One region of the Clostridium sp. MF28 genome, then DNA from elsewhere that is predicted to be linked to it. Evidence: riboswitches for the same ligand, from Rfam matches in the RefSeq annotation. Region 1 holds a riboswitch; each other region holds the start of a gene.
The links. Region 1 has a riboswitch for S-adenosylmethionine ahead of AXY43_RS15750 (trans-sulfuration enzyme family protein). Riboswitches for the same ligand answer to the same signal wherever they lie in the genome.

Region 2: linked by a shared signal. The riboswitch ahead of metK (methionine adenosyltransferase) and the one ahead of AXY43_RS15750 (trans-sulfuration enzyme family protein) in region 1 are both predicted to bind S-adenosylmethionine.
Region 3: linked by a shared signal. The riboswitch ahead of AXY43_RS18170 (methionine ABC transporter ATP-binding protein) and the one ahead of AXY43_RS15750 (trans-sulfuration enzyme family protein) in region 1 are both predicted to bind S-adenosylmethionine.
Region 4: linked by a shared signal. The riboswitch ahead of AXY43_RS21995 (vitamin B12 dependent-methionine synthase activation domain-containing protein) and the one ahead of AXY43_RS15750 (trans-sulfuration enzyme family protein) in region 1 are both predicted to bind S-adenosylmethionine.

What each region holds. Positions count from the first base shown of each region.
Region 1 is NZ_CP014331.1:3,611,320-3,619,706, reverse strand. Features, by position in the region: gene AXY43_RS15765 (PTS mannitol transporter subunit IICB) at 101-1,507, opposite strand; gene AXY43_RS15760 (MarR family winged helix-turn-helix transcriptional regulator) at 1,857-2,342, shown strand; gene AXY43_RS15755 (trans-sulfuration enzyme family protein) at 2,527-3,663, opposite strand; gene AXY43_RS15750 (trans-sulfuration enzyme family protein) at 3,697-4,845, opposite strand; SAM riboswitch class I at 4,983-5,100, opposite strand; gene AXY43_RS15745 (ABC transporter permease) at 5,462-6,733, opposite strand; gene AXY43_RS15740 (ABC transporter ATP-binding protein) at 6,724-7,461, opposite strand; gene AXY43_RS15735 (HlyD family secretion protein) at 7,467-8,387, opposite strand, start outside.
Region 2 is NZ_CP014331.1:3,920,612-3,928,998, reverse strand. Features, by position in the region: gene AXY43_RS17310 (ComF family protein) at 1-605, opposite strand, end outside; gene AXY43_RS17305 (hypothetical protein) at 578-1,594, opposite strand; gene recD2 (SF1B family DNA helicase RecD2) at 1,613-3,841, opposite strand; gene metK (methionine adenosyltransferase) at 4,293-5,468, opposite strand; SAM riboswitch class I at 5,706-5,803, opposite strand; tRNA gene AXY43_RS17290 (tRNA-Tyr) at 5,921-6,005, opposite strand; tRNA gene AXY43_RS17285 (tRNA-Thr) at 6,018-6,092, opposite strand; tRNA gene AXY43_RS17280 (tRNA-Val) at 6,123-6,198, opposite strand; tRNA gene AXY43_RS17275 (tRNA-Tyr) at 6,208-6,292, opposite strand; tRNA gene AXY43_RS17270 (tRNA-Thr) at 6,305-6,379, opposite strand; tRNA gene AXY43_RS17265 (tRNA-Val) at 6,407-6,482, opposite strand; tRNA gene AXY43_RS17260 (tRNA-Tyr) at 6,492-6,576, opposite strand; gene AXY43_RS17255 (hypothetical protein) at 6,736-7,140, opposite strand; gene yyaC (spore protease YyaC) at 7,241-7,777, shown strand; gene AXY43_RS17245 (rod shape-determining protein) at 7,845-8,387, opposite strand, start outside.
Region 3 is NZ_CP014331.1:4,122,728-4,131,114, forward strand. Features, by position in the region: gene AXY43_RS18165 (bifunctional metallophosphatase/5'-nucleotidase) at 1-752, shown strand, start outside; SAM riboswitch class I at 1,176-1,294, shown strand; gene AXY43_RS18170 (methionine ABC transporter ATP-binding protein) at 1,438-2,403, shown strand; gene AXY43_RS18175 (methionine ABC transporter permease) at 2,403-3,041, shown strand; gene AXY43_RS18180 (MetQ/NlpA family ABC transporter substrate-binding protein) at 3,053-3,883, shown strand; partial or broken gene AXY43_RS18185 (YkvA family protein) at 4,197-5,158, shown strand; gene AXY43_RS18190 (ribonuclease H1 domain-containing protein) at 5,260-6,210, shown strand; gene AXY43_RS28055 (hypothetical protein) at 6,432-6,605, shown strand; gene AXY43_RS18195 (tetratricopeptide repeat protein) at 6,859-8,169, shown strand; gene AXY43_RS18200 (transcriptional regulator) at 8,187-8,387, shown strand, end outside.
Region 4 is NZ_CP014331.1:5,001,435-5,009,821, reverse strand. Features, by position in the region: gene AXY43_RS22010 (hypothetical protein) at 1-453, opposite strand, end outside; gene AXY43_RS22005 (MBL fold metallo-hydrolase) at 702-1,505, shown strand; gene AXY43_RS22000 (homocysteine S-methyltransferase family protein) at 1,616-4,021, opposite strand; gene AXY43_RS21995 (vitamin B12 dependent-methionine synthase activation domain-containing protein) at 4,011-4,694, opposite strand; SAM riboswitch class I at 4,850-4,958, opposite strand; gene AXY43_RS21990 (MraY family glycosyltransferase) at 5,061-6,017, opposite strand; partial or broken gene AXY43_RS21985 (MerR family transcriptional regulator) at 6,314-6,451, opposite strand; gene AXY43_RS21980 (acyl-CoA thioester hydrolase/BAAT C-terminal domain-containing protein) at 6,677-7,990, opposite strand; gene AXY43_RS21975 (MarR family winged helix-turn-helix transcriptional regulator) at 7,990-8,387, opposite strand, start outside.

The DNA of each region.
Region 1 (8,387 bases):
CTATTATTTATCAAATTTAAAAATGGCATTGGTAAATCAGTCCGTTTACCAATGCCTGTAAGTTATATTACTAAATTCTACTCTAGTTAATAATATCTTATTATTTTAATGTGTTAATAAACTCATCATACTTAGAACGATCTAAGAAGTTTTTAACTGTAATTATATTAGCAGTTTTAGCTGATTTTCTTGCTCTTTCAACTAAGTTTTCTTGAGTAAATACAACATCTGCTTCTTGTGGAATGCTATCAACTGATGAATGCTTAACTCCAACATCAGTAATTCCAGCATCTTTTAATGCTTTTTTAAGAATAGATTCTCCCATTGCAGAAGATCCCATACCTGCATCACAAGCAAAAACTATTAATTTAACATCAGCTTTTGATACATTAGCCGCAGTTTCTGAAGCTTTTGCACCTTTACTTTCTGCTTTCATATCTTTCATCTTAGCTTGAGCTTCATCAATGTCTTGTTCTCCATTATCTTTTGATGCCTTAAGAATTATTGAACCAACTAAGAACGATACAATTGCACCTACAGCAACTCCTGCTAAAACAGATGCATAACTACCTTTTGGTGTCATCGCAAGTACTGCAAATATACTACCTGGTGAAGCTGGTGCTGCAAGTCCAGCATGAGTTAATACAAAAGTTAAATCTGCACATATTCCACCAGCTATTGCTGCTAATATTAATGCTGGTTTCATTAAAATGTAAGGGAAATATATTTCATGTATTCCTCCAAGAAAGTGAATTATTATAGCTCCTGGAGCTGATTGTTTTGCATTTCCTTTACCATAGAAAGTGTAAGCTAAAAGTATACCAAGACCTGGACCTGGATTTGCTTCAAGTAAGAAGAATATTGATTTACCAACTTCTTGTGCTTGTTGTATTCCAAGTGGAGATAATATTCCATGATTAATTGCATTATTTAGGAATAATACTTTAGCTGGTTCAATGAATATATCTATTAGAGGTAAAAGTCCCATATTTGTAACTATAGTAGCTAAACTTCCTAATGTGTTTGAAAAAGCTGTAACTACTGGTTCAATACAAGTATAACCTATAAGTGCTACGATTCCTCCAAAAATTCCAGATGAGAAGTTATTAACAAGCATTTCAAAACCTGTTGGAACTTTTCCTTCTAGGAATTGGTCAACTTTTTTAATTACAAATCCACCGAATGGTCCCATGATCATTGCTCCTAAGAACATTGGGATAGAAGCACCAATTACAACTCCTGTTGTTGCTATTGCACCAACTACTGCTCCTCTTTGACCATATACCATCTTACCACCTGTATATCCAATAAGTAATGGTAATAAGTAACTTAACATAGGGCCTACCATTTTACCGAAATATTCATTTGGAATCCATCCTGTTGGAATGAATAAAGCTGTAATTAAACCCCAAGCAATAAATGCACCAATGTTAGGTAATACCATACCGCTTAAAAAACTACCTAATCTTTGCACGCTTCCTTTAAGAGACGATTTGTTAGTTTCCATAATAAAACCTCCATCTATTTTTATTTATATAATTTATTATTAGTTCTTTCATTTACTATCTTAAACTATGAAGAATACCTTTTCAATTTAAACAACTTCAAATTTGAGTTACGTTTTCAATGACAAATTTAAAGTTAATGTTAAACTGTTGAAAATACATGGTTATATCCTAAAATGATCGAAAAGAAAGCATACTTTTATTATCTTTACAAAACAAAAAAATATACTTAGTAAGTGTTTTTAACCTATTAAGTATATTAAATATTACAATAATCCTTATCTATTGTCTTCAATTTATCAATAGTTTATAATTTACTAATATACCACCTCAGGAAGGATTTGTTTTAATATGGAAAAAGAAAATTTATTTAAAGTTGCAGATTCCTTAATTAACTTTTTATGGATTATTCAAAGTAATATATTCAAAGTACAAGATATATCTAAAATTTTTCAATCATTACATGAAAATAATAAACAATGCTGCTCCGATTTTTCTATTCCTCCTTCACACGCCAGAGTTATATTCTATCTTTTTCACAGTAATTCATCTCCTATTTCTCAAATAGCAGATAATATAGGTATATCAAAATCTAATATGACTCCAATTATAGACAACCTTATTAATTATGAATTAGTTAATAGATATCCAGATCCTAATGATAAAAGGATTCTTAGAGTTGAACTAACACCAAAAGCTTATGATTTACTGAATTCTCTTCGTAATGCCATCTGTAGCTCTTTCGCTGAAAAAATTTCTTCTCTTTCTGATGATGAAGTAATTACGTTAGATGATTCCATAATAAACCTTATAAATATATTAAAAAAATTAAAATAACACTTACCTAATCACTTGCTTACATAAAGGATATTTTTTAAATTATAATATCTCGATTAATTCTATTTCTTTCATTTCACCAAATTTAATCGAATTATTCCTCTAATCAGAAGCATGAAAAAAGGATCATCATATAAATCACCCTTTTTCATCAACTTTTATATATAACTTATCTCTGTAATTTTTATTTTTCCATTGCTTCTCTAAATGACTCTATTAAATCATCTATATCTTCTAATCCTACGGATACTCTTATCAATGTGTCTGTTATTCCAAGCTCTTCTCTTTCTTCTTTTGGAATTGAAGCATGACTCATCTTAGCTGGATATGAAACTATAGTTTCAACACTACCCAAGCTAACAGCTACCGCTACATTCTTTACATTATTTAAAAATACTTTTGTTCTCTCAAATGTTTTAAATTTAAATGATAATACAGCGCCTGCTCCATCAGCTTGTTCTAAATGTAGTTCTCTTCCCTCCATAGAAGGTAATCCAAGATAATATACCTTTTCAACTTCTTCTCTTGATTCAAGCCATTCTGCTAGCTTTTGGGCACTTTTTTGAAGTGCATCTAGTCTAACTTTTAATGTTTTGATACCTCTAACCAAAAGCCACGAGTCTTGTGGTCCAAGTACTGCCCCAAAAGTATTTTGTATTTGATACACCCTATCTCCTAATTCCTTTGTTTTAGTTACAACAAGACCTGCTATAACATCACTATGCCCTCCAAGAAATTTAGTTGCACTGTGAACAACAATATCTACTCCTAGTTCAATAGGTCTTTGCAGATATGGTGACATAAATGTATTATCCACTATAGTTATTGCTCCATTTTCTTTAGCTAAATTACTAGCTGTTCTTAAATCTATAACTTTTAGCAGTGGATTTGAAGGTGTCTCTAAATAAAGACCTTTAGTATTTTCTTTGAATGCTTTTTCTATCTCTTCAATATTTGATGCATCTACAAAAGTGAATTCTATATTGAATCTTGAGAATAATTTTGTAGTAGCTCTATATGTCCCCCCATATACATCTCCACATATTATAATATGATCTCCTGAAGAGAATATTGATAATACAGAGCAAATAGCTGCCATTCCTGATGCAAATGCAAATCCGCACTCGCCACCTTCAAGTTCTGCAATTAATTTCTCTACCACATCTCTGGTTGGATTACCTGATCTTGCATAATCGTATTTTCCGAAGTTTTCTATATCAAATTGGTGAAATGTTGATGTCTGATATATTGGAGTGCTTACTGATCCTGTTGCCGGATCTATATCTCCACTTGCATGTATTAATTTAGTTCCAAAATTCATATTTAACGCCCCATTCTATTTTAATTATAAACTTTATTTTCCTATAGCATTTTCTAAATCCTTTAGCAAATCTTCTATATTCTCTATTCCCACTGATAATCTAAGCAGATATTCATCTACTCCAAGTCTTTGCTTAATTTCTTCCGGTATCTCTGAATGTGTTTGAGTAAATGGATATGTTATTAATGTCTCTACTCCCCCTAGGCTCTCTGCAAATCTTATTACTTTAACTCTTTCTAAAATCTTGGCAACTAATTCTTTTTCTTTTACTCTAAACGATAATGTTGCCCCAAAACCTGTCGATTGTTTCTTATTTAATTCATAGCCTTCAAAACCTTCTAGACCTACGTAATACACCTTTTCTACTTTAGGATTACCTTCTAAAAACTTAGCTATCTTAAGTGTATTCTCTTGTGACCTTTCCAACCTTATATGTAAAGTCTTTATACCCCTTAAAATTAACCATGAATCAAAGGGAGATAAAGTTGCTCCTGTTGACATGTGAATTCTTCTTAATTTTTCTAATATTTCTTCATCATTTGCTACTATGAACCCTGCAAGTAAATCATGATGCCCACCTAAAAACTTTGTTCCACTGTGAACAACTAAATCTGCTCCTAGTTCTAGTGGTCTTTGATAGTACGGAGTTAAAAAAGTATTATCCACAATTAACAGTAAATTATTTGTTTTTGTTATTTCTGCAACTGCTTTTATATCTGTTACCTTCATCATAGGGTTAGATGGAGTTTCTATAAGTATTGCCTTTGTATTTTCCTTTATAGAATTTAATATATTTTTAGTAACTGTAGTATCAACGAAGGTAGCTTCTAATCCAAAATCCCTAAAAATATCATCAAACAATCTATATGTCCCACCATATAAATCATCAGATAAGATTATATGATCTCCAGCCCTAAATAAATGTATACAGGCTGTAATTGCTGCAACTCCTGAAGAAAACCCTATCGCTGATTTTCCACCTTCTAAAACAGCTAATGTTTTTTCAGCTTCTTCCCTGGTTGGATTTTGAGCCCTTGCATAATCATATCCGGTGCTATTATTAAGACCATGATGTTTAAACGTAGCAGCCTGATATATCGGAAAGCTTATAGCACCAGTTTCTTTATCTCCACCTGATACTCCACTGACTGCGATTGTTTCAAAAGATTTTTTTAAAGTCATTATTTTGCCTCCTTTAATTTGCTTTGCTTAATGCATTACTTATTGCTAATATCAGAAATAATATTAATAAAAAAAGCCACTTCCAAAACAAGAAGTGACTTTATAGTCATATTATAAGTTCTACAAAAACTTAATTCCTCTCATTTTTCAAGATATTCTCTTGCAGGATTTAGCACCAACGAAAAAATTTTTATATAAAATCTTTCAGGTTGCCGGGCTTCAAAGGGCCAGTCCCTCCACCGCTCTTAATAAGATTAACTTATCCAGATATTTTTTTGTTAATACTAATTATACATAGTTACAGAAACTTGTCAACAATTATTAGTAAAAATATCGACTTTCTATGTAATTAAATTATGAAAGTTTCATTCCTACCTTAAGACTTCTTCTAAATAAAAAAACAGATAGATATTTTAATTCTTAATAAAATATCTATCTTCACAAATTTAACCTTCATAACACTAATCATATTTTGCATATACATTTTAAATAATACAATTCATTCTTTATAGAATATATAATTTTTACTATTCACTAGTTTAAGGTGAACTTCGATGAATTAAACTTCTTTAGGATATATGTGTTTTATTTTTTATCTACTACTTTTTCATACTGCTTACTCATATCTTAAGGCTTCAATCGGATCAAGGCTAGCCGCTTTTTTAGCTGGATAATATCCAAAGAACACACCAATCGCCATTGAAAAAGTAAAGCTTATTAAAATTGTTGGAATAGATATCGATATTGGTGATTTTAATACTATACATGCAATTATTCCCATCCCAATTCCAAGTATTATACCAATTGTTCCACCAATGGTGCATATTATAACTGATTCAATTATAAATTGCATCTTTATGTGACTACTTTTAGCACCGAGAGCCTTTCTTGTTCCTATCTCTCTTGTTCTCTCTGTAACAGATACGAGCATTATATTCATTACTCCTATTCCTCCTACAAGTAATGCTATAGCTGCAATTACAGATATCCCCATAGATATCATACCAAGCACTGATGTTATTTCTGCAGCATCAGCTTCATTATTCTGAACCATTAATGTCCAATTCTTATTATTCTTGTACATCTTATTCCCATACTTTTGCATATCGCTAACTAATTTCCCTTTGTCTATCCCCATTTTAGGGACTACAGTAAAATACTCAAAGTTTTTATTTTTTTGTAGTGCTTTTTCAGTTGTTATAGGGATATATAAAGAAGTTCTTCTGTCCTTTTCTGATGTAGAACCTTCACCCATTCCAAATAATGATGAATTTTCATATTGATATACACCAGCTATAACATATGTCTGAATATCATCATTTGCATAGACTTTAATTTCTTTACCTAACGGATCAGTTTTTCCTTTAAAGATATTATTAACAAGCTTATCAGAAACTATAGCGACTTTAGAATTTGCTTTAACATCCCTATCAGTGATAAATCTTCCACTAATTAGTTTCAAGTTTTTAACCTGTTTGTATCCTTCATTTACTCCTGTGGTGCTTACATTTGCATAAGAATATCCATCTTTTACTTTTCCTTGTCCTAATTGTTCCTGTACACTTATACTATTAATTTTATCTTTAAATACTTCATTAAATGAATTTATCTGTTCCATTGTTATAAGATCACTATCTTCTGGCTGTTTACTAGTCCCATTCCCACTAGCAGTTCCGTCTTCTTTTTTTATCGCTATACCAATGTCTATATTATTTGCACCCATTTTATCCATTTGAGATGATACTGTAGATGTAATTGCACTTCCAATAGAAACAATCCCTATAACAGATGATATTCCTATTATAATTCCTAGCATAGTTAATAATGAACGCATTTTGCTTGATTTTATACCTGCTATCGCAAGTGCTATATTCTCTTTTATAAACATAACTTTTCACCATTTTGAAACCTTCTAGTATATTTGTCGTTATGTTCTTCTGATACTATTTTCCCATCCTTCAATGTTATGATTCTCTCTGTTTCTCCTGCAAGTTCATAATTATGAGTTATAAAGACAATTGTCTTCTTCTCCATTTCATGTACCTTATGAAATAAATCCATAACTAGCCTACCAGTTGATGAATCAAGTGCTCCTGTTGGTTCATCAGCAAGTATTATGCTTGGATCATTTGCAAGTGCACGTGCAATTGCCACTCTCTGTTTCTGTCCACCTGATAATTCATTTGGAAGATGCTTCATTCTATCTTTCATTCCAACAAGTTCTAGAAGCTTTTCTGCCCGTTCTTTTCTCTCCTGCTTTCCCATTCCATAATAAAGCATTGGTAACTCAACATTTTTCAAAGCTGAACTCCTCGGTATTAAGTTATAAGTTTGAAACACAAATCCTATCTTCTTATTTCTAACTTCTGATAATCCATTATCTGTTTTTTCACCAACATTTGTTCCACTTAAAATATATGTTCCAGATGTTGGTCTATCAAGTGCTCCTATAATATTCATTAAAGTGCTTTTTCCTGACCCTGACGCACCAACTATTGATACAAATTCGCCCTCTTTTATTGTTATATCTATATTCTTGAGAATATCTAATTGATTGGGAGTTCCAATATAAAAGCTTTTTACGATGTTTCTCATTTCTATTATATTATCATTCAAAAAACTCACCTTCCACTTATTCGAATTTTTTCTCCAACTTTATGAGTTGAAGGGTCATCAATTATGATAATTCCATCTGATATTCCTTCACCTGAAATTTCTACACTGAAATCAGATTCAAGTCCTGTATCTACTGGTAACTCTTTAATTATATATTCATTTGGTTTTTCACTGCTTTTTTCTGCAACATATATGCTCTTCGTATCTCCACTTTCAACTATGCTATTAGATGCAACTGTATAAATATCAGATTTTTCATTTGTAATAATATTTATTCTTGCACTCATTCCTACCTTCATATTCTCATTTGTATCATCTACTTTAATTTTTGCCTCAAAACCTGCATCTGAGTTTGCTCCTTGAGACTGACTTTGTGAATTCTCTGATTGTGCTTGAGGTGCAGATCCCCCTCCTTTTTTAGCCGCTGGACTAACACTTTCTACTTCTCCTGCAAAGGTTTCATCCCCTGTTGCATCTGTTTTTATTTCTGCTCTCTGTCCTACTTTAACATTAGCTATATCGACTTCCTTAATTGGCACAGTTATTTCTATATTATCTAAATTTTCGATCTGAAATAAAACTCCATTTCCTGAATTTCCAACAACAGCATTTACATTTGTAACTATCCCATCACTTGTAGCCTTAATAGTGCAATCATCTAACTGCTGTTTTTGCTTCTCAATCGCAATTCTCTGACTTTTATTATTATAGTTTGTTTGTGCTGTTTCATAGTCACTTTTAGCCTTATTAAGAGCTTGGTCAACTTTAACCTTAGCATTTTCAAGAGCTGTTTTTGCCTTCTCATAATCTGATTTAGCAGTGTCATAATCTATCTTTATCTTATTTAAGTCGCTCTCAGAAATTGCTTGAGCGTTAAATAAGGCTTTATTCTTATCATATATTTTTGATTTATCATCAAGAGTAAT
Region 2 (8,387 bases), 310 kb from region 1:
TTTCTTAATAATTTATAAGCTTCTTTAAGAGTTGCACCTGTAGTTGTTACATCATCTACCAGTATAATATTATATTTTCCAATTTCTAATCCCTTTTTTATTTTGAAAGCATCTTTTATATTTTCATATCTTTCATCCTTCTTTAATTTTTTCTGTTCTTTTGTTTCTTTATCCTTTATCAAAACTTCTAGAGCTTCAATTGATAAATCATTAGCTATTTTCTTTGCTATATACTCACACTGATTAAATCCCCTAATCTTTTTAGATTTTTTTGATAGTGGTATATAGGTTATTACATACTCCTGATATTTCAAGTTTCTTATAATATATTCTTCTAAAAATTCTGCTAATATATCTCCTGCTGTAAAATTGCTTTTATATTTAAATTTAAGTATTAAATCTTTTAATACTCCTCCATAATACCCATAACTTATTATTTCATCTTGATACGAATCTGCTATTGTTTTTATACTTTTCATACAATGCTCGCATATACCAAAGCAGTTATCTTCTTTACATATAATGCAATAATTTTCTCTTGGATATATTACTTCAATTAATCCTTCTAATATACTTTTTATAATTCTATTAAACGCTTTTCCCATACCTTTTTATTGAAATCTCTTGCCATATTCTTTGCCTTCTCAATATCTTCTGATATATCGTTTGATACCAAAAGAACCTCTGGTAATTTTAGATTTACATTTCTTATTTGTCCACATATATACAAAAGCTTTTTATAAGTATATCTTTCATTATCAGCAAAAAGTACTACTGCATCATCCATATAGCAATATTCAAGTAACTCCTCTATTTTATTAGTTATTATAAATATTGCCTTATCCTTGTATTTTGATACTTTTTCACTCTTTTTTATATCATCATTTCCTGAAACTTTTATTACTTTTACATTTGAAAGTTTTAGTTTATTACAAAAATAATCATATACTATGTCAAGCTTCTCTTTATTGGGTACATAAATAGCCACCTTATGGCTATTTTCCCTGAACCATTTAAGATAGTCATATAGAGAAAATGGAATATCTGAATTCAAATCTATTCGTGTAGTTAATACCCTAGGCTCCACAAACGGTTTTTTATAATTATATGCTGCAAGTTCGAACTTTTCGCCTACTAAAGTCGTCTTTTCTATGCTATATAGCAAAACTCTTTCTCCTATGTTTGAACACATTTCTAACATCTCTCTTATATTTACATTACTTAGATTGGAGAAGTATGTTATATCATCAAAAATAACCAAATCATAGTTCTGCTTAATCTTCATTAAGTTATTGTAGTGCGTAAAAGTAAGTTTAGCATTTGAAATTTCTTTTACAATATACGAATGAGTTATATCAGAATACATTTCTCTTGTTATATTTACTAATTCTTTGTTTTCACCTTCTTTTCCCCATACATATAAGACCCTCCCATTATTTTGTGAAACTTTACTTATTATCTTTGAAAAAACACACGATGTATTAAATGGAACTGTTATTACTGTTAAAAATTTGATATTTTTCTTATACCAATAATCTATCTTATCAAATGCATACTTTAAATCTTCTAAAGTTACTTTACATAAATTCCTCATACACCTATCTCCTTTCCCTTATTCTTCGAATTCATCTTTGGTTATTATCTCTCTTATTCTATATCTCAAAGATGAGTATCTTTCTATACTATTTGTATTATTAATCATATACATTAATGCTTTTTGAAACCCAACAACTACTACTAATTGTTTTGCCCTCGTAATACCTGTATAAAGCAAATTACGATTCATAAGAAATGGCGATCCCATAAATACCGGAATTATTACAACCTTAAATTCACTTCCTTGGCTTTTATGTATTGTAGTAGCATAAGCCAAATCCAACTCATCTAAAAAATTAAAATCATATATAACTTTTCTTTCTTCATCAAATATGATTGTGAGTGTTTTTCTTTCTTCATCGATGCTTTCTATGAATCCCAGATCACCATTAAAAACTCCCACTCCTTCATTTTCGCCATAACCACTAACCCTAATCCACTTTAATGTATAATTGTTTTTTGTTTGCATTACCTTATCACCTTCTCTGAAAATTATATCTCGAGAAGTCTTTTCCTTTTTATCTTTTGATGATGCATTAAACATTTCTTGAAGCTTCGTATTTAAATTTGTGACTCCAAGCACACCTTTTCTCATAGGAGTTAAAACCTGCATATCCTTCAGTTTATTCCAAGACTTATTAAACTTAGGGAGTCTTCTATTTATTAGATCCATTATAGTATTTGCAATTCTTTCTTGATTATCTTCGCTAATAAAGAAAAAATCTCTATCTTTTTGATTTAGCAAAGGCATCTGTCCCTCATTTATTCTATGAGCATTTACTACAATTAAACTTTCTGATCCTTGCCTAAATATCTCTTTTAATCTTACCACCTTTATATAATCGCTTTCTATAAGATCTTTTAGCACATTTCCTGGTCCAACAGAAGGTAATTGATCAACATCTCCCACAATTATCAACCTAGTTCCTAAATTAATTGCTTTTAGTAGATTCTGCATTAAGATAATGTCAATCATAGACGCCTCATCAATTATTATTACATCACAATCTAGAGGCGATGATTCTCCTTTTTCAAATACTGATTCATCATCCTCAGAAATTCCCATTTCTAATAGTCTATGTATTGTTTTAGCTTCTCTCCCTGTTGATTCAGTCATCCTCTTTGCAGCTCTTCCTGTTGGTGCCCCAAGTATTACTTTCATTCCATTATTCTCATATATATGTATTATTGCCTTTATAATTGTAGTCTTCCCTGTTCCTGGCCCACCGGTAATTATTTCTATACCATTATTAAATGCGCCAATAATTGCTTCTCTTTGTGATTCTGCAAATTTTATATTTTGTTCCTTTTCAAAAACGTTAATTTCGAAATCAACATCCGAGTTTATAGTCTGAATTTGCTGCAAACCTAAAGTTATTATTTTACTAGTAACACCTAGCTCGCAATAATAATATTGAAGCAAAAATCCGACTTCAGTACCGTTTATGTTTTCAACAATAATTTTTTGTTGCGCAGCCATGTCATATATATTTTTTTCAATTAATTCCTTAGATATTAACAAATTATTTTCGCATTCTTCTATTATATTATTTTTAGGCATAAATGTGTTTCCTGCAGAGCAAAATTGATTCATAACATATTTAATGCCACTTTGAATTCTAAACTCTGAATTCTTTTCAATGCCAATGCTCATAGCAATTCTGTCAGCTGTTTTAAACCCAATTCCTGATATTTCATCGCATAATATATATGGATTATCAGATACTATCTGCCTCGCATTTGGACCAAATTTCTTATATATTTTTACACACTGATTATTAGTGACTCCATGTTTATGAAAATATAAGATTATATCTTTTAAACCTTGTTGCTCTATATAGGATTCATATATTATTTGAAATTTCTTTTCCCCTATACCCTCTATCTCCATAAGCCTCTCAATATGGTTTTCCATTATGTCTAGAGTTTCTTCACCAAATCTCTCTATTATTTTCTTAGCCGTAACTGGTCCAATTCCATGTATTATTCCTGCACTTAAATATTTTTCTATGCCATCTAATGAATTTGGAAGAAGTTCTTCATAATCCTGAATATTAAATTGATTACCAAATTGTTTGTGTACTGTCCAGTATCCTGTTAACTTTACATTTTGTCCTTCTCTCAAGAAAGGAACTGTTCCTACAGCACTAATTAATGTCTTTTCGTTTCTAATTCTACAAACTACATAACCAGTATCTTCACTTTTAAAAACAATATTCTCAACAAATCCATTTAGAACTTCCATATAGAATCTCTCCAAATCTTTATATATTTACCTTAAACTTTCTAAAATTAAAATTTAGCGTCAAATTTAACTTTGATTTTTTCTTATAATTATATCATAAATATTTATACCAATTTAAAACTAATCACTTATAACTCATAATCTTTTCTTATTCTTCCCTACATAAAATAACTTTTAAATGGAGTATACAAAATAAAACTATAAATATTTAATAAATTCTAAAGTGCTCAGATTTTAAGTGCTTTTAAATGCTTATCTGTTTTGCAATTAAAGTTATAAATTTTAATCTTAGTTGAGCACTCAATCTATTAAATTTCTATATATACTATTCAAATATATAATTATAAATTTCTCCATAATAAAAAGCCGTCTAGATTTAAGACGACTTTTTACCATTCTACAAAAACTTCTATTATATATATTGATAATAAAAATTCACTTAAGAATTATGCTATAGATTTTTTCTTATTTCATCTACTTTATTTAGTTGTTCCCATGGTAAGTTAAGATCATTTCTTCCAAAATGTCCATATGCAGCAGTTTGCTTATAGATAGGTCTTCTTAAGTCAAGATCTCTGATTATAGCTCCTGGTCTTAAATCAAATACCTTCTCTACTACTTCAACAATCTTATCTTCATCTACTTTTCCTGTCCCAAATGTTTCAACTTCAATTGAAACTGGCTTTGCAACACCAATTGCATATGCTAATTGAATTTCTAGCTTATCTGCAGCACCAGCTGCAACTAAATTCTTAGCAACCCATCTTGCAGCATATGCAGCTGATCTATCAACTTTAGTTGGATCTTTACCTGAGAAAGCTCCGCCGCCATGTCTGCCATATCCACCATAAGTATCAACTATTATCTTTCTACCTGTTAATCCTGAATCCCCTTGAGGTCCTCCAACAACGAATCTTCCAGTTGGATTTATGAAATATCTTGTCTCACTGTCCAATAATTCTGCTGGTACAACAGCCTCTATAACAAACTTCTTAAGGTCTTCCTGAATTTGCTCTAAAGTAACCTTCTCATCATGTTGTGTTGATATAACTATAGTATCAATTCTCTTTGGCACATTATCTTCATATTCAACTGTTACTTGAGTTTTACCATCTGGTCTTAAGTAACTTAATGTACCATTCTTTCTTACCTCTGTAAGTCTTCTTGATAATTTATGAGCCATATATACTGGAAGCGGCATAAAATCTTCAGTTTCATTAGTTGCAAAACCGAACATCATTCCTTGGTCTCCAGCACCAACTGCTTCAACTTCATCTTTTTCACCTTTCTTTGACTCAAATGCTTCATCTACTCCCATAGCTATATCTGCAGATTGTTCATCTATCGATGTAAGAACTGAACATGTATCACAGTCAAATCCAAATTTTGCTCTATCATATCCAATTTCTCTTACTGTTTCTCTAACTACCTTAGGAATGTCAACATAACAATTTGTTGTTATCTCTCCCATTACCATAACCATACCTGTTGTTGTGCAAGTTTCACAAGCAACTCTAGCCATTGGATCTTTAGATAGAATAGCATCTAGTATAGCATCTGAAATTTGGTCACACATTTTATCAGGATGTCCTTCTGTAACTGATTCTGAAGTAAATAATCTTCTCATATCTTTTCTCTCCTTAGATTTAAATATTATAACTATCTTCACGAATAAAATTATTTTATTAAAAACTATACATAGCTTTATAGAATAATAATCGTTTATAAAAACTTCACCTTATTTAAATACAATAAATAATAGTCAAACTATTTTATTAATTGTTTCTTTGTATAATTTAAGCATGCGCAAACTTAAAAAAATAAAAAAGCTCTTCGATAAGAAGAGCGCAATTTAGCAATCATTTTCTTATCTTGTAGAAAACTCTACAGGAATTGGCACCTTATATAATACAGGTTGCCGGGTTTCACAGGGCCCTTTCCCTCCACCTCTCTTGATAAGAGTAACATAATTCAATTTTCAAAAGTATTTTATCATATGCTGTATAATTAGTCAATATTATCAATCAATTTTTATATAAGATAAAAAATAAAAAAGAATAAACTTAAGTTTATTCTTTTTGGTGGAGGAAGATGGATTCGAACCATCGAAACGAAACGTAACAGATTTACAGTCTGCCCCCTTTGGCCACTCGGGAATTCCTCCATATTATTTTATTGGAGCTGGCAATAGGAATCGAACCTACAACCTGCTGATTACAAGTCAGCTGCTCTACCGTTGAGCCATGCCAGCATATAATTATTAGATTTAGTAATTTTATAATGGTGGGCACAACAGGGCTCGAACCTGTGACCCCCTGCTTGTAAGGCAGGTGCTCTCCCAGCTGAGCTATGCGCCCATTATAAATTGGTGGAGGAAGATGGATTCGAACCATCGAAACGAAACGTAACAGATTTACAGTCTGCCCCCTTTGGCCACTCGGGAATTCCTCCATATTATTTTATTGGAGCTGGCAATAGGAATCGAACCTACAACCTGCTGATTACAAGTCAGCTGCTCTACCGTTGAGCCATGCCAGCATATATATTAGATTAGTAATTTTATAATGGTGGGCACAACAGGGCTCGAACCTGTGACCCCCTGCTTGTAAGGCAGGTGCTCTCCCAGCTGAGCTATGCGCCCATTATAAATTGGTGGAGGAAGATGGATTCGAACCATCGAAACGAAACGTAACAGATTTACAGTCTGCCCCCTTTGGCCACTCGGGAATTCCTCCATATTTATTTTTTATACCTTGTTGCCTCATTTGCCGGTCAACAATGATTAGTATATCGGTAAAGCGATTTTATTTCAACTCCAATATACACCCATATAAATAATTTAAATTCATATTACTCTCTATTTCTACAATATGCTCTCATTTAATATGTTAATCCTAATTATTTTTTATTCTTTTGTTAATCTCTTGTATATCTAAAAAAGAAGATGATATTTCTTGAATTTTCTTATAATCTTCTGTTGTTAATCTCCTTTTTAAGATTTTAAATATTTCTATTAGGCTTTCATTATCATTCGTATCTTCATAATATTCTTTTATTTTACCTATATCAAATGCAGATAATTTTTTTATTATTTTTTCAAGTTCCTTTTTATTATCTGTAGATAATTGACTTAACGCTTTTTCTTTATTTATTTTATATAATGGCTTCGAATACGAAACAGTTTCTTGTACAACAACTTCTTTTGCAGAATTTTCATCTTGCGGTTGCCAATATAACAGAAAATACATGTTTATTATTATTGTAGGAACTAAAACCAAATACATTAAAACTTTTTTCATATGCACCTCCTTATTTACTATTAATTTCCAAAAAACATTTTTTTATACTATCTTCTGTTAATTACTCATATATATATTTTATAAAGGAGGTATATGTCCCTTGAGCAAGCCAGATATTAAACTTGATCCTAAATTTTATTATAATTTAGCTTTAGAAGTTAAAAAATTTATATCAAAAGACACCATAATAGTTTGTATTGGTACTGACAAATGTATTGGGGATTGTTTAGGTCCTCTAGTTGGATCTATACTCACAGAAAACTTTTTTCCTTTACCTGTTTATGGAACTTTATCTTCTCCAATTCATGCTTTGAACATAGATGAACGATTAAATGAAATATATAGTAATCACCCTAATGCATCAATAATTGGTGTTGATGCCTGCTTAGGTGACGAAGATGATATTGGTGAAATTCGTATAAGGGACTATGCAATACATCCTGGTAAAGGAGTCGGAAAAGAACTTCCCGAGGTAGGAATTGCATCAGTTATAGGCATTGTGGACTCTAGTGATAATGCTGAATTCTTTTTTTCGCGAAGCATAAGACTCTCATTCATTATGGATATGGCTAAAATTATATCCAAAATATTTATTGATGCCTATAGTTTAAGTCACTGGAAATATCCTAAAATTTAGGTATTTTATATTTAACTAAATAAATAGCAGTCAATAGTGAAATTACTAATGACTGCTATTTATAAAGCTATTCTATAAGAACTATTTGCTGAGAATTAACTTGACTATCTAATTTATCTATATAATTAAGCACTTTGCCTGTACCGTTCGCAACACATTCAACTGAGTTCTCGGCTATAGTTGCTACTACGCCAGTCTTAAACTCTATAAGTTTATCTAACCCATGTATTAAAGCTCCCCCACCAGTCATTAATATTCCTCTTTCTATTATATCCGAGGCTAATTCAGGCGGTGTTCTTTCTAATACCTTTTTTACAGTATCAACTATTATTTCCACAGGTTCCTTTATTGCATTTCGTATTTCTTCTGTTGTAATTTCTATTTCATCTGGTAATCCTGTAATGAGGTTTCTACCTTTCATCATACAAGTTAGATTTCTAGAGTTTTTAAATGCTGATCCAATATTTATTTTTAAATCTTCAGCTGTTTTCTCACCTATCATTAATTTATATTCATTACGTACATATTTTATTATGGCTTCATCGAACTTGTCTCCCGCTACTTTTATTGACTCTCTTTCTACCACTCCACCTAATGAGATAACAGCGAT
Region 3 (8,387 bases), 510 kb from region 1:
CTTATGAAGATACAACATTAAAATATGTAGATACAAAAATAGGAACTTCAACTGGAGAATTTACAGGAAGTGGACAGTTAACAGAGCCTACTGCAATTATGGAGCTCATTAATAAAGTACAAAAAGAAAGTGCTGGGACTCAATTATCAATTGCAGCACCATTAAGTTCTGGGGCATATATACCTCAAGGTGATGTTACAATAAAAGATATGATGGCAGTATATGTATTTGAAAACTTTTTGTATGGAGTAAAAATGACAGGAAAGCAATTGAAAGACTGGATGGAATATTCAGTTAGATATTATGCTCAAACAACAGGGGATAATGCAGCAGTAATAAAAGATCCAATATTAAATATTCCAGATTATAACTTGGATCAATTATATGGTGCAACATATGATATTGATTTAACACAACCTGCATGTACTATCGACAAGGAAACAGGAAGAGTAATATCAGGAAATAGAATAAAGAATTTAAAGGTTAATGGTGTTGAAGTAAAAGATTCAGATGAATTTACAGTTGCTATAAACAACTATAGATTTAATGGCGGTGGTGGTTTTATGAAGGCCGCTGGATTAAGCAATACTGATCCAAGTATTATTGTCTATGATTCAGGAAAAGCACTTGGTGATGATGGCCAAGTGAGAAGTTTAATGACTAGCTACATTAAAAAACATGGAGAGATATCTCCAGATTGCTCAAATAATTGGGAGATACTGAATTTAGATAAGCAGAAAAAAGCAGCCTAAGATATGAAGCAATTATTTTGAGGCATAAAATATATAAGTAATTCTAGTAAAAATGAAGCCATGCACATAGATAGATTTATCTACATGTGTATGGTTTCAAATTTTATTGTAGAATATCTATTATTTTTTATGTTAATATTTTTATTAGCTTAGATATTGATTTTGAATATTTGATAGAAATATATAGCATATACAACAGATTTAACAATATAAATATAAAATAATTTAATATTTATACTATAAACTTAAATTTATTAATTAATTTCATAAAAAAATCTTGCAATATATGCAGAAAGTATATATAATAAAACCAATCCGATTACAATACTTGGATTTGAAAGAGCAAAAGGTTATTCTATAGATTTTGACAAATTAAAAAAAGTTGTATATAATTAGGTCAAAGCTAAATTAAATAATCTGAATATCTTATCGAGAGCGGTGGAGGGACTGGCCCTTTGAAACCCGGCAACCGAAATATTATTTTTTACTAAATGATATTTATATGGTGCTAATTCCAGCAGCTTTTAGCTGATAGATGAGAGGATAAATTTGTATGGTGTTTTATGCGCTAGAGATTTATTCTCTAGCGCTTTTGTTTTGAGGTGAACGTTAATAATTAAGTTAATTATTACATCACCTTAGTTATCCGGAAACTAACAAAACAAAGTCAAAGGAGGAAATGTGTTTGATAGAAATCAAAAATGTGGTAAAGAATTTTGGGGAAACACAAGTTATAAAAGATGTATCAATAAGCATTAAAGAGGGCGAAATTTATGGAATAATAGGACACAGCGGAGCAGGAAAGTCAACACTATTAAGATGCATTAATGGACTTGAATCTTATGATGGAGGTTCAATAAATGTAATGGGGAAAGAGGTTTCATCATTAGAAGGAAAAAGTCTTAGGGAATTTAGAAAAGATTTGGGGATGATTTTTCAAAATTTCAATCTTATGCAAAGAAAAAATGTTTTTGATAATGTTGCTCTTCCTCTTGAAGTGTGGGGGTACAACAAAAGTGAAATTAAGGACAAAGTATTAAGATTATTAGATTTAGTTGGATTAACAGACAAAAAGCTAAGCAAACCGTCAGAGCTTAGTGGTGGACAAAAACAAAGAGTAGCAATAGCAAGGGCATTAGCGTTAGACCCTAAAATACTACTTTGTGATGAAGCAACTTCTGCATTAGATCCTAAAATTACAAAAGACATTTTAGCATTACTTTCTAAAATAAACAAAGAATTAGGGATTACAATAGTAATGGTAACTCATCAAATGGAAGTAATAAAAGAAGTTTGTGAAAAAGTTGCATTGCTAGATGGTGGAAAAATAAAAGCAGAAGGAAGATCAGAAGATTTATTCTTACAACCAGGAAAATCATTAAAGAAATTCTTAGGAGAAGAAGATGAAGGAATATTACCAGAAGAAGGTGTTAATATCAAGATATTCTTCCCAAGTGATTCTTCTGAAAATGCACTAATTACAAAGATGGCAAGGGAATTAGAGATAGATTTTTCTATAGTTTGGGGAAAACTTGAAAAATTTAGGAGCGAAGTATTAGGTGGGCTTGTAATAAACATCAACGAAGAGGATAAGGACAAGGTTATAAAGTACCTTGAAAATAAGGATATCTTATTGGAGGTGATCGAATAATGAATCAGGTAATAGTAAAAGCTTTAATAGAAACTCTAGAGATGGTTTTTGCATCGACGATAGGTTCACTTATTTTAGGATTCATACCTGCAATAATATTAACAGTTACTGCAAAAGACGGATTAAAACCAAATAAAATAGTTTATACAGTTTTAGATTTAATAATTAATATATTAAGAAGTTTTCCAGTTATCATATTAATGGTAGCAATAATACCATTAACTAGATTTATTGCTGGTAAATCTATAGGTACAGAAGCAGCTATTGTTCCACTTACAATTGCAGCAGCACCATTTGTAGCAAGAATTATAGAATCATCACTTAGAGAAGTCGATAAAGGAATAATAGAGGCGGCAAGATCTTTTGGAGCATCAAACACTCAAATTATCTTTAAGGTAATGCTTAAAGAAGCAATTCCTTCAATAGCATCAGGAATTACTCTTACAATAATAAGCATTGTTGGATATTCTGCAATGGCAGGAACTATTGGGGGTGGAGGACTTGGTCAAGTAGCTATAAGCTATGGATATCAAAGATTCCAAACTGATTATATGGTAGTAACATGTATTGTGTTAATCATAGTAGTACAAGGACTACAGCTTATAGGCAATTATTTTTACAATAAATTATCAAAATAGGGGGAATAAATATGAAAAAGAAATCAATTTTATCAGTAGTTTTAGCAGGAGTAGTGACACTAGGATTAGTAGGTTGCGGGGGCACAGCTACTTCAGGAAGTAAAGATTCTAAAAATGACAAGGTAATAAAGATTGGGGTAACACCAAAGCCACATGAAGAGATAGTAAATATAGCTAAACCATTACTTGAAAAAGAAGGATATACAGTAGAAATAACAGAATTTAATGATTACAATCAACCTAACACTGCTGTAGAAGAAGGTTCATTAGATGCAAACTTCTTCCAACATACTCCATACTTAAATGAACAAAATTCATCTAAGGGATATCACCTAGTTTCAGTTGGTGCAATACATTTAGAACCAATGGGATTATATTCTAAGAAGGTAAAAAGTTTAGATGAACTTAAAGATGGAGCTACAATTGCCGTTCCTAATGATCCATCAAATGAAGCTAGAGCATTAAAATTATTAGCAGGAAAAGGCTTAATAAAAATTAAAGATGGAGAACTAGTTACATCAAAGGATATTACTGAAAACCCTAAAAACTTAAAGTTTAATGAATTAGAAGCAGCAGCAGTTCCAAGAGCAATAGATGACGTTGATGCTGCAGTAATCAATGGAAACTATGCTATAGAAGCTAAATTTAATCCAGCAAAAGATGCAATTATTATTGAAGATAAGGCTTCAGAAGCTGCTAAACCTTATGCAAACATAGTTGTTGTAAAACAAGGTAATGAAAATCAAGAAAAAATCAAAGCTTTAGTAAAAGCTATGACATCACCAGAAGTAAAAGAATTTATAGAAAAAGAATATAATGGTTCAGTAATTCCAGTATTTTAATAGTTCATTTTGAACATATAGATTCAAAAAAGAAATTGAATAATAAGTAGTATTTGCAGCATAAATATGCTGCATTACAAGAAGAGAGGCTATGCCAAATATCATTTAGGCAACAAAATGATATTAAGGCATGCCTTCTTTTTTTATAAGAAAGTTAAATGGGGGCTTCTGGTATTAAGAAAAATTGTAGATTCTATATATAACATATCTTTAATAATTTTCTGGAATAATGTATACTTTTAAGTATATTTAGGAAAGTAATTAGATTTAATTTATATATAAAGTAAGAATTTACTCTAAAGGGGAATAAAAAATGAACATATCAGAAGTAAAAGTTAAATTAACTGGTAATGATATATTAAGTATAATCAATGAATTTGTTAAGGTTGATGGGTTGGATTTAAGAACAGTAACTATTAATGATGGAATAATATTAGAAGGAACTTTGAAAAAGGGAATAGATATAGACTTCAATATAAAGGTTCAATTAGTTGGGTGTGTTCATAACAAAATTACTGTAAAGATAGTTAAAGTTAAAGTATTAAATGTTGGTTTCTTCAGAATATTAAGAAGTTTTGTGTTAAAGCAATTAGCAAAAGCTTTTAAAAAGTATGGAATAGATAGTGATAGAGATAAAGTAATAATTGATATAAATACAATACTTCAAGATGTACCATACATAAATCTAAATATTAGTGAGGTCTTCATGAAAAAATCAGAGGTATGGGCTGAAATTTCTAATGTTGAGGTTTCAATACTAGGAGAATTAATAAAGGAAAGTGATGTTGAAGAAACAAGTGAAGAAGAAGAGATTGATGTAGCATCATTGGATACTATAAATAAAACTAAAGATTGCTATTCTGTCGGAAGAAATAAAATTACAAATAAATTATCTGAAAATGTGAGAAATTATAAAGAGTATATATTTGTATTACCAGACATAGCTTCTTTAATATATAGATTACTTAAGGATAAAAGAGTATCTATAAAGACTAAGCTTATAATGTCGGCAGGAATAGCATATTAACTGTACCAGTTAACATAATACCTAATAGTATACCATTTATAGGCGTGATTGATGATATTGGAGTTATATTTTTTGTTTTAAATAAGATTATTAAAGATATACCATTATCGATAATAGTAGAGAATTGGGAAGGTAAAAATGATATACTTTTAGTATTAAAAAAAGGAATAGAATATCTAACTAACTTTACAAATGCTGCAAATATTGAAAAATTATATAGTGCTGTAGAAGAATTATCATCACTATAGAAAATATTATTTATAAATTTAATAACATATAGATTATAAGTTTATAAATATTCCATGAAAAGTATAATAATAAGTTAGACGGTCGGAGAAAGGAATAATATATGGCGAAAAAAGTTTATGCAATACAATATGGTTTTGATATTAAAAATAACAAAAAGGTTGAAAATGTAATAGTCAATACTTGGAATGAATGCTTAGCATATGTAAAAGGGGTAAAGGGAGCAAAGTATAAGAGTTTCGAAGACATAGAAGAGGCAAAATCATATCTAAACGAAGGAAATAGAATGCTAAAAAAGAGTGATGAAAGTTATCCAAAAGACTGTCTTCATGCATATGTTGATGGAAGTTATAATTCTTCTGACGGAAGATATTCTTATGGGGTAGTTTGTGTTAATGATGATGTTGTAGAATATATAGAAAGCGGAGCTGAAAAAGATAGCTCTTCTAAAAATATAAGACAAATAGCAGGCGAACTTAAGGGAGCTGTTAGAGCTGTTGAATATGCTTTAGAACATGGACAAAAAAAAGTAGTTCTATTTCATGATTACGAGGGGATAGCTCATCATGCAACTGGAGCATGGGAACGAAAAGAAGAATCATCTATGCAATATTATAAAAAGATGCAAGAGTTAATAAATTCTGGAATGGAAATTATATTTGTAAAAGTTGATAGTCATACTGGAGATTTATTTAACGAGCTTGTTGATGAGAAATGTAAAGAGTGCTTAGGGATAACTTCTGATAGAACCGTTGAAAAATGGTTAAGTAAAAATATTATAAGAGTTTCTGGTACTAAGGTTAAAGAAGAAATCTTAAGCATAGCTCCAAGTCATTCAAATAATATAATTTTAATTGGCGAAGATGAAAATTTACAAATGGAAAATATATTGAATGTAGATAAGAAAGATGACAATGAAATTAGATTTGAACAAATTATTGGTTTATATAGAAATAACGATATCGAAGGCAAAAAGATAATTTCTAAGCTATTAAGCAAAGAAAAAGAAAAATTAATTTTTTATCTTCTTAAAGAGTACATTGATAATAATTAAACCAGTATATATGTTGGAATAATAGATTTGCATTTAAAATGCAAATAAGAAAAGTGCTTAATTAGGACTGGAATATAGAAAGCTGATTGTAATATGCATAGTTACTTTTTAGAATATTTTTAAAACTGTATATAATCATGGAATAAATTAACTTGGATAACTTTTTGATTAATACACAATATATTTATAGAAAATAAATTGATGTTAAAGAGGTGTTTATTATGGAAAGATTTTCTAAGGGAATGATGACTGGATTTTTAATTGGAGTTGCTGTCGAAATGTCTCTAATGCCACGTATGGATAGAAGGAGTCAAAAAACAATGAGAAGAGCAGGCAGAAGAATGAGGAATATGGCTGAATCAGTAGGTCATGAAGTTTATGATTGGATGAGATAGAATTACAAAAAGAAAGTATAATATGTAAAAATTAGGTATAATAAAAATAGAAGGGCATGAATTTCTCTCATGCCTTTTTATTTTTATTTATTGTATTTATACTTTTGTACATAAATATGGATAATAAAATTAAATTATATAAAATTTGGGGCACATTTATATTTTTATGCAGTTTTTTATAAATTTATGTTATAATTAAGGAAATTATATTAAAATAACTAAATAATTTGTTGAATAGAGAAGGATTAAAAAGATGGAAATTCTATCATTGGGAGAAAAGATCAAGAGAAGAAGAAAACAATTGAATATGACGTTGAAGGATTTGGCAAAAGACAGAATAACTCCAGGACAAATAAGTTTGGTAGAATCTGGCCGTTCGAATCCATCAGTAGATTTGCTAGAATATTTAGCTGATGCATTGAACACAAATGTAGAATATTTAATGGAATCAGAAGAAAGCCAAGCTGAAAAGATTAGTTTATATTACGAACAGGTAGGGGAATCATGCATACTCCAGGGAGATTACGAAAAAGGTCAAAGATATATTGATAATGCTCTATACTACTGTGAAAAATATAATCTAGAATATAGAAAAGCAATGATATATTTTATAACAGCAAAATCCTACATGTATAAAAGAGATTTTCCTATGGCTCAGAAGTTTTTTTTATCAGCAAATGTAATTTTTGTAAAAAATAATAATTATGAGCAGATAATAAAAACTTTCCTACATTTAGCTAATATTGCTTTAGAATTAAAGGCATATCATTCTTCTAGTAGTTACTTAAAACAGGCTGAAAAGGTATATATAGACAATAAGGTTGTAGATGAATTTTTAATGGGAGAAATATACTACAATATGGCTAGAACATATTACGATGTAGAAGAACTGGATTTAGCCTTAGAATATTCTTGTCTAGCAAGAAATAGATTTGAACAAGTCTATAATGATGAAGATTATGCGAGAAATCTATTCTCTTTAGCAGAAGAATTTAATAAAAAAGGTGACTTGCCGAATGCAATAAAGTATTCAAAGAAAACATTAGAAGTATATAAAAAGATACAGTATAACAAGAGCATAGTTAATATAGAACATAATTTAGGAAAGTTATTTTATGAACTAGGAAATTTAGATGAATCTCTTAAGCATTATGATATATCAAAAAGTATTAGTACACAAAATCGTGTAGGATGTATAAATGATATACTAATAGATATTTGTAAAAGTTATCTGAAGTTAAAGAATACTGAACAATGTAGCAAAATACTAAAAGATATAGAAAATAGAATTGAAGAGCATGATATAGACAGAAAAATCGAATGTAAACTAATAAAATATACTATGTTCAATATTGACGATAAACCAGAACAAGCAGAAAGTGTATTGATTGATACATATGTGCTAGCAAAAAATAGCGGAAAGTTGTCGAAGGCTGCTGAATTAGCTATGAGAGTCGGAAAATATTTCATAGATAAAAAAGAAGAAGAAGAGGCTTCATATTACTTAAATCAAGGAATAAAGTTATTTGATGAAGCAGAAAAGTTAGAAAATTACAAATTATAAGTAAGTGGGTGAGATATTTGGAAATACTATCTACTGGCGAAAAGATAAAAAGAGCTAGAGTATTTAAAGGTATAACATTGAAAGAATTATGCGGAAATAAGATTTCAATTGCCAAGATGAGCTGTATAGAAAATGGAAAGATTAAGGCAGATACCGAATTACTGAATTATATAGCTGAGAAGATAGAAATAGATGTAGATTATTTAATAGAAGACGTA
Region 4 (8,387 bases), 1.4 Mb from region 1:
TATTATGCTATCTGCTGAATGATGCAATATTGCACCAACAACTGTAATGATCAATGCAGGATAAACGGCAACTGAAAATCCTATAAATGGTATTGTAACTAAAGCCTCTAAGATTCCATGGATTGGAGCTGTTATTGCTATTGCCTTAACATAGCTTTTATTTTTCATAATTATCATTGCTCCAACATATCCTACAACTATATGAGTTGCTGCCCTTGCCACTACTGGCGCTGGTGTTCCAGCTATTAAAAATCCAATTGTAGAGCCTATTCCAACTACAGCTGCCACAAAAGGCGATATCAACATTGATAACATCATAGGTACATGAGCCGCTAATGTTGCAGTAAAGTATGGTGGAATAACTATTCTTAAAAATCCAAACTGAATAGGAATTATTATTGCTAATGCTGTAAGTAATCCGGCATACACCATTTGTTTTATTTTATTATTCATTATATTTTCTCCTCCTCTTGCATCACATGTATATACACTAGTATATAGCATGTCTAATTATAAGTAAATGCATTTGACAAAATATATTTGTATTTATATTTCAAACTTAAGCTTATTTATGTAGCACTATCATAATATTGAATTTATTTCATTTAACTCTTATAATTGTAATTATGTTAAATTTAATATTTAGTAATCTTTACTCATATTATCTTTAAAATTTTTTAATTTATACAAGGAGATTTACGATGGAAAATATATATATTCTCGGAACTGGTTCCGCAATGGTTACAAAATGCTATAATACATGTTTTACTTTATCTAACGAAGACGAGCACTTCCTTATTGATGCAGGTGGTGGTAATACAATCCTATCAAATCTAGAAAAGTTAAATATATCAATTAATAAAATACATAATATGTTTATATCTCATAATCATAATGATCATATACTAGGAAGCGTTTGGGTTATCCGTGCTGTAGCACAAAGCATACTAAATGATAAATACTCTGGAAATTTAAATATCTATTGCCACAAAACTTCAATAGATGCTATAAAATCAATTTCTTCATTTGTGCTTCAAAAAAAATTTTTAAAATTATTTGATGATAGAATATTATTTAATGGAATTGAGGATAACTATACAGCAACTATATTAAATAGAAAAACTACTTTCTTCGATATAAAAAGCACAAAAGATCTCCAACATGGATTCACAACAACATTAAATAACGGTAAGTCTCTAACATTTTTAGGTGACGAACCTTATAGAGAAACTGTGAAGAAATATTGTGCTAATGTAGATTATTTATTCCATGAAGCATTTTGCCTTTACTCTCAAAAAGAAATATTCAAACCATATGAAAAACACCATGCTACCGCAAAAGACGCTTGCAAAAATGCACAGGATTTAAATGTTAAGAATGTTATTTTATATCATACAGAAGATAAAAATCTAAAGAATAGAAAAGAATTGTACATAAATGAAGGTAAAGAGGAGTTCAGCGGAAAGATATACATGCCTGATGATTTAGATATAATAGAATTATAATATTTTATAATTTAGCTTTAGTATAAATTCTTGTAATTTAAAAGGTTGTCCTATGCATTTTTAATGCATAGGATAACCCTTTAAATATTAGTTTCTTAATTTATTATTTACTATGAAAGTACTCTTCTTGCAATTTCTACTGATTCCTTTGCATCTTTGGCATAGAAGTCTGCACCTATTCTTTCTGCTGTATCTTTTGTAAGTACTGCTCCACCAACAAATATCTTTCCATTGTACCCATCTTCCCTTAGCGCTTTTATCGTTTCCTCCATGCTTTTAAGTGTCGTTGTCATAAGCGCACTTAATCCAATTAAAGATGCATTATGTTTTTTTGCTTCCTCTACAACAGTCTTTATAGGTACATCCTTCCCTAAATCTATCATTTCATAGCCATAGTTTTCTAAGATAACTTTTACTATATTTTTACCTATATCATGAATATCTCCTTTTACTGTAGCTACAATTATCTTACCCTTTGATATAGTTTGAGAATTAGTTCTAGATATTTCTTCCTTCAAAATGGTAAATGAATTTTTTACCGTTTCAGCTGCTTGAATTAGCTGCGGTAAAAAAAGTTCCCCTTTTTCATATTTTTCTCCAACCATATCTAATGCTGGAATTAAATACTCATTAACTATTTCAAGCTCCTTCTTTTCTTTTAATAATTCAACAGTGGCTTGCTTCGCCTCTTCTTTTAGTCCTTTAACGACAATATACTTTAAATCATGAACTGTATTTATATTTGAATTAATCTTTGCTGCTCCATTACCTTTAATAGTGACTTCTCTTGATAATTCTACATTTGCATAATTATTAATATAACTTTCAGCGCCTTTATCATAATTATATAAAACATTGTAAGAATCAATAACTCTAGTCATTCCATTCACATTAGGATTAATTATTGGTAAATCTAGCCCATTGGCAAGAGCTAGAGCCAAGAAAGTCTCATTAATTAATTCTCTATTAGGAAGGCCAAACGATATATTTGAAACTCCAAGTACTGTTTTAACTCCTAATTTCTCTTTAACCATTCTTACAGCTTTTAAAGTTTCTTGAACTTCCTTCTGCTGAGCTGACACAGTTAAAACTAAACAATCTATAAATACATCTTCTTTTCTTATTCCGTATTCCGCTGCTTTACTTATTATTTTTTCTGCAATCTCAAATCTTTCTTCTGCTTTTGTTGGAATCCCTCTTTCATCTAATGTCAAACCTACTACACTTGCTCCGTATTTTTTTACTATAGGAAGTATTCTATCTAAAACTTCATCTTCTCCATTTACAGAATTCAATATAGGTTTTCCATTATAATATCTGAGCCCTGTCTCTATTGCTTTATGATCAGAAGAATCTATTTGAAGTGGTGTATCCATGATGCCTTGAATCTCTCTAATTACTTTATGCATCATATCTGCTTCATCAATTTCAGGTAATCCTACATTAACGTCTAGAATGTGAGCTCCAACTTCTATTTGAGAAACTGCTTGATTTAATATATAATCTAGATCTCCATTTTTTAAAGCTTCCTTAAATATCTTTTTGCCTGTAGGGTTAATTCGCTCACCTATTATTCTAACACCATCTATCCTTACTACTTTTGACGGTGTACAAACTGCAGAATAATATTCTTTTTCCATGGACACAAGTTTCTTATTTCTCGTTATTTTATACAATTCCTCGATATATTCTGGACTTGTTCCACAACATCCACCTATCACTCTTACCCCCAGGTCAATGAATCCACATAAAGTATCTGCAAATTCTTCTTTAGTAACATCATATTTTGTTTCATTACCTATTGATAGTGTTGGAAGTCCTGCATTAGGCTGAACCATTACTGGAATATGTGATAAGCTGCATATCTTTTCAACAATTGGTTTTAGCTGCTTTGGCCCCAAAGAGCAATTAACGCCAAGTGCATCTACTCCTAATCCTTCTAATACAAGTACCATGGCTTCTGGAGTACATCCGGTGAATGTTCTCAAATTTTCTTCAAATGTAATTGTACAAAATATTGGCAAACTTGAATTTTCCTTTGCTGCAAGCACTGCGGCCTTAAGTTCGTATAAATCTGTCATTGTTTCAATTAAAATTATATCAACACCAGATTTAACCCCTTGAATTATTTGTCGTTTAAAAATTTCATACGCTCTGTCAAAACTTAGAGTTCCCATAGGCTCTAAAAGTTCCCCTATAGGACCTACATCCAGTGCTATATATGTTTCACTATTTCCTTTAGCTTTTTTTGCGATATTAACTGCCGCATCTATTGCTTCTTCAACTACTAAGCCACAAAGTTTTAGTTTAAGCTCATTAGCGCCAAAAGTATTAGTAGTTATTACATTAGCACCGCTAGATATATATTTTCTATGAATTTCTTCTATTATATATGGCTCTTTTAGATTTAAAATTTCAGGATTTTCTCCTAATTTCAGCCCTTTCTTTTGAAGCATTGTTCCCATAGCTCCGTCAAATATTAATATGTTATTTTTTATATATTCCCTAAGCCCCACAGATTTCTCCCTCTCTTCTAAAACTGCAATTTTTGTAGTTAGTACATTTTTTGCAGCTCTTTATTTTCTTTTTACTTCCACTATTTATTATCCCTATTATTGCTGTAACAGATTTCCTAGGAAATAGTAAATTGTTTTCTGATACAGTAAGTCCAATTTTTTTCTGAGCATCTAATGCCCTTAAAAAGCTACTTTGAACATCTAACGGCAAATCTCCATAACCTGGACTATACCTAAAAGTTATATCCTTATTATTCAATATAGCTTTTTCCTTAACAATCCTTTCTACATAATCACATACTTCCTCTACTGCCGTTGTAGCACAAGCATCTAATATAAGTGCTTTTGTTAAATTTATTTTTTCATATAATCTCGTTTTTCTTTCCACATCATTTCCCAAAGTTACTGCCATTAATACGCACTGTTTTGAATCTTTAAGATGCTCTTTTATATCTTTTCCATATAAAATTAGTTTTGTATTAACAACCTCTATAGCCTCATCAATCTGTATTATATCTTTATATTCATACATAAATCTTGGGGTAATTATCTTCTTGATTTCTTCTCTACATTCCTCAATAAGATTTACAATATTTTCATCTATATCCTGTCCTTTATATCCAAGATACCTAAGTACTTCATTCTTGTTTATCTGTAGTTTCAAATCTCCCATATATTAATCACCACCTTATTAATCTCAAAGCACTGCCATGTCCTATAAATTTTCATTGTTACTCTTTACAATTATTTATATAATCTTTCTTTTTGATAATTTATTTTAACAAAAAAAGCCTAAAGGTATTCCTTTAGGCTTAAATGCTTTTCAATACCTTATCTACCAGCTTTTACGCTGCAGGATTTAGCACCAAGTAATTCTATAAAATTTACCGGTTGCTGGGTTTCTTCGGGCCAGTCCCTCCACCACTCTTGATAAGTTCCTATATTTTTTAATTATATATTATAATATCTTGTTTGTAAATGTTTCATCTTTAACTTTAAATACTTCACTTAAAATATAAAATGTCTAAATATACTAACTTTATCTTTTAATTAACAGCAATATTATAGAAATCGCACTAAAAGATAAACTTATTAACATTATGTAATTTACGACTTGTACAGTAGTAAGACCTCTTTTCTCTAATCTAAAATGTATCTGGCTTCTATCTGCTTGATACACTGGTTTCCCTTCCGAGAATCTTTTAACAATGACAAATAAATTATCAAATATAGGTACTGCTAAAGCAAGTATTGGTATAAATAGACTTAAAACAGTTGCCTGTTTAAATGCCCCCTCCAATGCTGTTATACTTAAAATAAATCCTAAAAAATTAGCTCCAGAATCTCCCATAAAAACTTTTGCCGGGAATCTATTATAATACAAAAATCCCAAAATTGTTCCAACTAACATTATAGATACTAATGCAGAATCACTTTGTTCTAATATAATTGCTGCTAAGAAAAATGTTATTGCAGATATGAGGGATAACCCTCCTGCCAATCCATCCATACCATCAGACCAGTTAATTACAGTTGTAACTCCAAATATCCAAGTTATTGTAAGGATAAATTGTATTGTAGTGTTCAACTCTACATAACTGCCTGTAAAAGGATTTGTAAATCCTTGAAAAAAAACACCTGCCTTAAACACTAAGATTGCAGATAATAGCTGAATAACTAATCTTGGAAATATAGCAAATTCTTTTCCTTTAGTCTTATACCAGTCATCTATTAAACCAATTATTATTATCATTGTTGCTGCAACAAAAACAGTTAATTGTTGTAGCAGCTTCATATCATCCCTTGGGAATATAAAATATGAAACAAAAAAACCAAAATACAATGCTAAACCTCCACATAGTGGTGTTGGCACTTTATGTTGTTTTCTTTTGCTGGGCTTATCCGTGAAATGTAATTTGTTAGCTAGTTTCATAAGAAATGGCATGGTAATTAATGCAGTTATAAGTGAAATTACCATTGCTAATACATAATCCATCTTTCCTACTCCTTAGTTAAATCTACAGTAGTAAATTATATCCAAGTATTCCATCTTGGTTTACTTCCTATTTGATTATACTATTAAAGATATCTTATATCAATTACAAAATTATTACGGTATAATTAAAAACTAAGAACATAATTTTTTTCCTTTTAAAATACTACTTCTTTTTCACCTTTAGTTGTATTCCAATATTCAAAACTAACGCAATAGCTAATAAAACTAATGCAACTAACACGATATTATGTAAACCACCGTACATAATCTGCTTCAATTGTAGAGCTTCCTTTTTAAAACATTGATATATATTCTATTAACACCTCGATAGAAAGCCCTGGTCCACGCATACACTTCATAAAATGAACCCAATTACAATCTTCATCAGTATAATCTCTTATACCACTTGAATTCCTAGACACCGGAGGAATCAATTCAAAATCGGATTTTTTTAAAATGACAATAGATTTAAATTTAAATATTAACATATGTTTATATTTAAATATTATCAAAGATATATATTTTCAAACATATATAGTTAAATATTTATATACTTTAATATTTAACTATTAAAATATATAAATATTTATAGGAAACATCAGGGGTTGGACCCATTTCAATAATTTGGATACATTTTCTAGGTTAAATCATTCTCGTTATTAGATCTTTTGTCTTGACCATTTGTTTATAAAGTTTATAGTTTCATTCCAACAATTTATATTTGCCTTTGCAAAACCATCTATATCGTCTGGATATTTATTTGAAGGATATATAGATTGATACGGTACAGTTAGCATATGTCCAGATTTTTCGTATGTGATATGTTTATATTCATGTTTAAAATGAGCTTTTCTAAGCAATTCCACGATTATTTCACAGTGAGTTTTAGAAGGCCAAATTTTATCTTTTAAAGATGAAGCCATAAGAATTGGTCCGTTTATTTTTTCTACTGGAATCATAGCTTCATAAACATTTCCATCCTCAATGAGCTTCCTGTACATCCAAGCCATAGCTTCTTTATTTCCTATCATCATTTTTACAAGTGTCTGAATCAAAATAGAGAAACTAAATTTTATATATGGTATTTCTCTCCTTTTGTACATCCACGATGAATGTTTAGAAGGAAACTTATTAGCTTTTAACCCCTCATAAACATAACAGCTTGGCGTATTAGCAATGACGCAACTTATGTCTTTAAAAATAGATGCGGCAAGTAAAACCATTTCTCCACCTTTAGATCTACCATAAATTCCAATCTTATTTTTGGCCACTGTAGATTGTTTTTTTAACCAATCTATCGCATTTTCAACACATTCAAGCTCCACACAGCTTAAACTTTTATTAGTTCCTTCAAGACCAAAATAACATACAGCTAGTGCTGAATATCCGTGCATTGCAAATATTCCAGCAATTGCCTGTGCCTTTTCAAGTCTACCATCGCTTCCACTCAAAACAATAATCGCTGGCTTGGGTATATTTTCCTTTGAAGTAAAATATCTTCCTAAAAGTTTATCTTCTACTACATCTACACTTGAAATAAATTCATCACAATAAATTCTTTTATGTGTTTTTGACGCAATAACTCTTCCATTACGCTCTACCTGAAAGGTCATTGTATAATCTCTGTTCTCTCCAATATCACTTAATCTTATAGGAATTTTAGTTTTATAGTTTTCTTTTACAGTCATAGAATAGAAAAGCCCCATTTTATCTGCCTCTTTATATGTTCCCTCAACAGGCTTAGCATTTTCTAAATCTATAGTTCCACTTTCATCCGCCACAAAAACCGCATAAGATTCCCACTCTGCTTTATTCCCTACATCAAATATAGAAGTATTTATGCAATAATAATCATTGCTTAAGGCGCGAATTAATACTCTTTCATTTTTTAAAAGTCCACTTATTTTTATTGTTACAGGTTCATCAACTTTTGATGTTTCAGGCATAATACTTATCGTACAATTATTCTCCATTAACCTCTCCCCCAAATATTAACTCTTTCTTCATAGCCAGTCCAATTGCTGCCATCATAGTTTGCTATTTTTTTCAACAAATCCCACAAATTTTCTAGTTCCTTTTCCTCAAGGTCATTAAACATATCTTTTAAAAATTTATTTCCTTTTTCGTAATACTCTCCCATAATTTCTCTACATTCTTTAGTTATTTTTATATTTATAGCACGTTTATCTTTTTCATTTTTCTCCAAAAGCACATAGTTCTTTTTTTGTAAGCTATCAATAATGTGCTTTACGTTCTGTTTTGTACATCCCATCTTATCTGCTATTTTGCTATAAGATGCATTGTCTTCTGGTAAATGTGAAATTGTCAAAAGCACCATCCATTGACGTACAGTTATTCTTTCATCCATCT